2 regions of the Candidatus Enterococcus lemimoniae genome follow, and region 2 is predicted to be linked to the other one. Evidence: riboswitches for the same ligand, from Rfam matches in the RefSeq annotation. Region 2 holds a riboswitch; the other holds the start of a gene.
The links. Region 2 has a riboswitch for magnesium ahead of A5866_RS16945 (hypothetical protein). Riboswitches for the same ligand answer to the same signal wherever they lie in the genome.
Positions count from the first base shown of each region.

Region 1: it holds a riboswitch for magnesium, as region 2 does, so the genes downstream of both, A5866_RS04540 (MgtC/SapB family protein) here and A5866_RS16945 (hypothetical protein) in region 2, are expected to answer to the same signal.

Region 1 is NZ_CP147248.1:938,142-941,354, forward strand. Features, by position in the region: gene mgtA (magnesium-translocating P-type ATPase) at 1-619, opposite strand, end outside; gene A5866_RS04535 (GNAT family N-acetyltransferase) at 820-1,293, opposite strand; gene A5866_RS04540 (MgtC/SapB family protein) at 1,298-1,972, opposite strand; M-box (ykoK) riboswitch at 2,125-2,294, opposite strand; gene A5866_RS04545 (helix-turn-helix domain-containing protein) at 2,861-3,213, opposite strand, start outside.
Region 2 is NZ_CP147248.1:3,546,139-3,549,351, reverse strand. Features, by position in the region: gene mgtA (magnesium-translocating P-type ATPase) at 1-841, opposite strand, end outside; gene A5866_RS16945 (hypothetical protein) at 905-1,105, opposite strand; M-box (ykoK) riboswitch at 1,227-1,395, opposite strand; gene A5866_RS16940 (DUF6483 family protein) at 1,480-1,830, opposite strand; gene A5866_RS16935 (SemiSWEET transporter) at 1,973-2,251, opposite strand; gene A5866_RS16930 (PTS lactose/cellobiose transporter subunit IIA) at 2,251-2,595, opposite strand; gene A5866_RS16925 (alpha-amylase family protein) at 2,611-3,213, opposite strand, start outside.

The sequences.
Region 1 (3,213 bases), 960 kb from region 2:
CATTGCTATCTTTAGTAATGATTGCCTCTGCCCGTTTTTCAACAGGATAACTTTCCCCCGTCAGTGCAGACTGAGAAATAAATAAATCTTTAGTTGCAATCAAACGAATATCCGCTGGAATCATATCTCCTGCTGACAATCTGACAATATCTCCACACACAATATCTTCCATAGGAATTTCATCATATTTATTTTTCCGTTTTACCGCTGCGGTGACTTTAACCAATGATTTCAATTTTTCGGCTGCTTGATTTGAGCGCACAGATTGAATGAGTGTCATCGTCCCACTGATCAAGACCATAGTGAAGATAATACCACTACCGAAATAGTCACGATCTTCCGGTGCAGCGATAACCACATCTGTAATAAAAGACATAATTCCTAAACCAATTAAAACAAGGGTAAACGGTGTAATATACGCTTTTAAGACTTCTATGAATAAAGGTGTTTTTTTCCCGTAGGAAATAGTATTGTCTCCATATTCATCTCGAGCCATAACTGCTTGAACTTCAGATAGTCCTTTTTTTGATGTTTGAAATGTTTCAAAAATACTTTCAACTGTTTTTCTAGCCATTAAGCCATAATCTATCTCTTGAATTGCTCTTTTTTTTCTTTCCATTTTGTTTCCTTCTCTCCAAAAAAATCCACCATGATCCTGCGCCAATACCTAAACGCATAACCATTTTTCCTAGTGTTTTTACATTGCTCCCTATTTGCAGGGGCTCGGAGAAAAAAGGGCACTAAAAACAAATAGATAATAATAATCGACTCCTTTTTAGTACAACTCTTTCCTGTGACCCCTGTTGCCTCGAACTACTGTCATCCATTTGTTTTCAACTCCCTCTGATTTGTAAAATGTCTTATGTCTACCATGCGTTTTTTAAATACTTTTAAGAGTAACTCGTCTTCTTGATAGGCATCCATCAAACTAACATAGCCTAATTTTTCATAAAATCCCCAGGCCTGCTTTCGACCCGTCAAAAAAATAGTGGCATAGTTTAAATTTCGAGCAACTTGCTCAGCATAAACGATTAATTTCTTTCCCAACCCTTGACCTTGAACGTCTGGACTTAGTGCAACTTGTTTTATTTGTATACAGTTTGAATCACAAGGATGCAAAAGAAGAGTGCCAACCACACGATCCTCTTTTTTGATGACTAAGTGAATATCGTGTTTTTCTTCTACAACAGATTTCGTTAGAAAGGGTTTGCCTGCGCTTGCTTTTAATACTTGATTGCGTAAGGCTAATGTTTCCCGATAAATAGGACTATCCCATCTGATTAAAGTGAACACTGTTTTACCATGATTCTTCCTCCTTTGATAATTGATACACTTCCAATACCTCTTTGTTTTTTGATAACTGTGTAATGATCTCTTTCATGGCCAATTCACGATTCGAATTTGGTTCGATTTCTACCTGTAACTGGACATTATTTCCTGCAAGATCCAGACACAAAAAATGACAAAAGGATAAATAGTAGCGGTCTAGCTGTGTCATCATTTCTGTTCGTAATGCGAGTTCCGCAGTTGATTTTCCAGTGACGATCAAAAATGAATTTTTCATTTTCACTTGCTCTTCTGGTCGATAACTCTCCGTCATTTGATCAAATCGTTGCGAAGCAAAACGAATCACACTATTCACCAGCATGATAACGATGGCGGCTAAAAAACCTTCTTTAATAAAACCGGCGCCGATCATTGCACCCACTGCTGCCGTACACCAGAGAGTCGCAGCCGTATTTAGCCCGGTCACACTAAACCCATCTCGCAAAATAATTCCTCCTGCCAAAAAGCCAATGCCACTAACAACTTGTGCAGCAATCCTTGTTGGACTTGTTTCCGTTGTGATCATGGTAGATATGGACACAAAAAGCATAGCGCCAAGTGAAACCAAGCTCATTGTACGTACGCCGGCTAATTTTTTTCGCCATTGCCGTTCAATACCAATTAAACTACCTGCTAACAAGCTCATTGATAACATCAATAAAAATTCATATACATTCCCCCTTGACGATTATTGAACATAAAATCCGATTTTCTTAGACGCAAAAAAAGTGACTTTTCGCACAAAAACTCCGCGAAAAGTCACTCTACATTCACCAAAAAAAAGCATGACAAATTAAGACATTGATCTAGTCGTTGAGTTTTGGCACTATACAACGTAAAGACAAACATCTTAGCTACCTTATGAAAAGCCTTGTATTCGACAATTCCTGTTCTACCCATTGGCGTCTCTCGACATTTTTGGGCAGTAGCCTATGTTTGTATAGGAGCCTCACCTAACAAATCATATTTTATATTCACTAACAAGTTAACAGAAGAAGAAATTATTGTCAAGTAGGATTTTGGTGGTGGGTGGGAAATTGTTGTTTATTTAGGTCTCAATATATTTTTTGATATCGGTAGTAGTTAGGGAAGAATTAATCAATATTACTATATAATATAAAGATTTTTAACGATCGATAATCTATGAAAAAAGTTTCAATTGAACATCACTCCTTACTTTAGTACTTTTTAATTTTATGTATTTTTTTACATTTAGTTTATATAGCGGAAACAAAAAAAGCTGAGCAAGTCCTGATTCTGAACATTACTCAACTTTATGATAATTTACATTTTATTTAAGTTACTTTTGACTCGTTCAGTCCCTTTATCTTCTAGAATCGCTTAGTTTAAAATGTTACACGTCAAATTCTCTACAGTTACTGTTTAGCATCTGTCCCATAATGATATTTGAGTTTAATACTAGAAAATAACTAAAATGTTACATGTTCTTTTTATAAATGATTCATCAAGAAAACAGTTGCTAATTTAATAATCCAAGCTAATGCACCAAAAAACAGGGTAAATACTAATACTATTAGTATTCTTTCTCCAAAATATTTTTTTGATCTCGTTGCTCTCTCAATTCATCTAAGTTAGACTTCCCTTCAGAAAAAGCAATAATCTCTTTGTACGTCTTAATATTATTTTTCTTTTTCAATTTTTCTATCTTAACAGCGTAATACATTGTTATGGCCGAAAGAAGTAAAAAGGGAATAAATCCCATTACCTTCCAAATGATAAGACTTGGCACACCTATAACAAGTGTCAAACCTAAAAAAATGATCATTCCCTTTGTGCTTTTATCCATTGCATCATCATTTACTATATTTTTCATTTTGTCTACATCTCCTTTAACTAGTTCATCTAGCGAGATATCAAAAAGAATAC
Region 2 (3,213 bases):
GAAACAGAATCATGACCATTCTTAGCAAAAACTTACTGACTTTGGTCAAGCCGATGTCAAAAGACGTTTTTCCACGTTGGGTCGTTGCATTTTTAGCAATGTCGCCAAAGAAAGTATTTTGTCCTGTTTTCAAAATAATCGCTTTTCCTTGTCCGCTTAATACATCCGTTCCCATAAAGACTAAATCTTGCATATCTAAGGCTGCAACAGATTCGGAATTTTTATCGATCCCTGCATCTACAAATTTTTCAACTGGCATTGATTCACCAGTTAATGACGATTGATTGATAAATAAATCTTTTGTCCAAATCAACACCGCATCGGCTGGGATCATATCGCCTGTCGCCAAAGTCACAATGTCTCCTGGTACAACTTCATCCATCGGAATTTCTTTTATTTGACCAGCACGTGTCACAGCAGTTGTATTTTCAATAAGTTCTTTTAAACTCAAACTTGCTTTTTGAGAGCGATATTCTTGAATAAAAGCAATAATAACGCTAGCTAAAATCATGATCCCCATCACAAGGGCTGCTTCAAAATCTTTTGTAACTGCTGAAACAACCATCAATAAAGCTAATACATAAACAAATGGATCTTTAAATGCTTCTAAAAACATAATAATTGCTGGTGTTGGTTTTTGTGCAGAAACTTCATTGGGACCATATTCTTCTAATCGATGTTTAGCATCTTCTTCGGATAAACCTTTTTCTGAAGTCCGAAGCTCCATCATTAATTCTCGTTCAGACAACATTGCTAGTTTTTTTAACTCTTGATCTTTTGTAGCTTTTTTTAAATCTACTATTTTTTTATTCATCATTTTCTTTTCCTCCTTGCACTTCATCTTATCTAGAAGGAGAAAAGAAAGGTTATTTCAATTCCATCGTTTCTAAGATGAAGGGGACATTTATTTTATTTCTCGAATGACTGGGGTCTTCCATACGGCTCTTCCTCTCTTTTTGTTTATTTTGGAACGATGGATTTTTTTAGATGGGGCTTTTGTTTTTCTTCTGACCGCTTGTTTCTTTTTGCGGAACTTCGCTCCCTTTGGTCGCCAAGTACTGTCCATCATCAGCTCTGGCGGAGCCAGTCGCTGTGATTCATACAAAGGTCACAACTCTCCTTTCAGTCGCCTTGTACTGTTTAACATCAGATTGCTCCGCAATCTGTGTTAAACAGCAAAACGCACACTAAACAATAGAGTGTGCGTTAAAATAGCAACTTAAATAAAAGTTTCTCTATCGTTGAGCTTTAGCACTATAGGGCGTAGATAATTTCTTATCAGCTACGTTATGAATGACCTTCACGATCATTCCTGTTCAACCAACTAAGAGTCTCTCGATTCTTTCGCGGCAGTAGCATGTGTCCAAATAGGAGCCTCACCTAACAATTATTCAGTTCTTAATCCTTATTCATCATAGTTCATATTTTTCTAATTGTCAAAAGAAAACGAAATAATTCAAAAATACCTTTTTTTATTGCTCAGGCTAATTCTGCTCTCCCTTGAGCGATTTCTGTTCTTGAAAAATTAGCCATTGTTAACTCTTCATCTGATAACTCCTCCACGAGGTCATAAAACCAGTTACCAAGACCCACAAATTGCTCATTTGTCATGTTTTTAGATTCTAAAAACAAGATATTTTCAGCTTGATTCACTTCTTGTTTCAAAATCAGCTCTGATAGATAACTTTGAATTGGAACAGAATAATTTTCTCCTGTTCCTTCATCCATCACCATAATCATTGGCATAACTTGATCTGCTGAACTTTTCTTAAAAGGATTAAACACGACCATTTTTAATTGTCTCATATACCAATCTTCTTCGTATGCCATTATTATGTCACTCTCCTTTTCAGCCTTAGCCAAACTTCCAATTCATTTTACTCATCAGTTTCTAATCTACTCTTTCATTCTACCATTAAACATAAGCCATGTTAGTAGATGCTAAAGAAATAAGAAAGACTAAAACACAGATTTAACTGCGTTCAGTCTCTTTTTTATTTACACCATTCACTGCTTGTAATTTCAAATACAAAATAATAGAACAGGGCATAAGTGTCACAATATTCGTCAGTAAAACGGCAATATCTCCATTTAAAGCCCCATAAATCACCCATGAAAACACACCTATGACAAACATAATGTACGTAATTAGGGAAATCCCTTCCGTTTGTTTCGTCTTGATTGTCTGGATAGCTTGCGGAATAAATGAAATACTGGTACAGACACCTGCTATTACACCTAATAGTGTCATCATTTTCCTGCTAACTCTTCCACTAGATTTTTTAATTCATAAAAATTTTTATTCATTTCTAGAAGTTCGTTTGCAACATCTCTAAGCACAACAGTTGTCATCAACTGATCTTCTGCGTGCATAAAAAGCAGTGTAAGTTCAACATTTTTTTCTTTTGCTTCTTGTGTGATTACAGTAAAATGCTCCTTTTCTCCAGCTCGTAATGATTCATTAGCTTCATTGATCAGCTGTTCTGCCTCTTTAAATTTTCCTTTTCTTGCATAGTCCATGCTCTCCATCACTTTTGATTTAGCGGTTCCTACTGTACTGATAATATTAAAAGCTGTTAATTCTAATCCATCCATATTTGTCACATCTTTCTATTTGTAAGTTAAGGCAATTATTTCATATCCATCAATCTTCGATACATCAAAAACTAGTTTTCCTTCAATCATGTCAAATGGCAACTCCTTTTGAGCTGTTACTTGAACAAGACTTTCAACCATACACTCTTTTAAAGCTAACTTCAACGCAATCAATGATACATCCAATTGAACAGTTTGGTTATATAATGGAATTTTGTCTTCAATTGTATCTAAATCTAATGCACGTCGTTCTGGAATATAATGTAGCAAATTTAAAATAATCCTTTTTTCAATCGCTTGATGGTTCAATATTACATCTGCTGAAGTTGGTAAGTCACTATTGACTAGTTTTCTTCCCTCTAAAAGAAAATCAATTCCAGCTAAAATCAACTCTTTGTATGCTTTTACCCCTTGTTTTTTATACATGTCAAAAAGTGGAAACGGGTAATAGATTACTTGCGCAGCTACCGTAACTGCTGGATTACTTGTTTTTTGACCAACAGGTGCTTGAAAATGAGAATAATAATGTTGGTAACTTCGTTCCACAAGTGGTGCAGCCACAACTCCTTTTACGACGCTCGTGATAGGGGTAACTACAAGTCCTTTGCCATGTAAAAC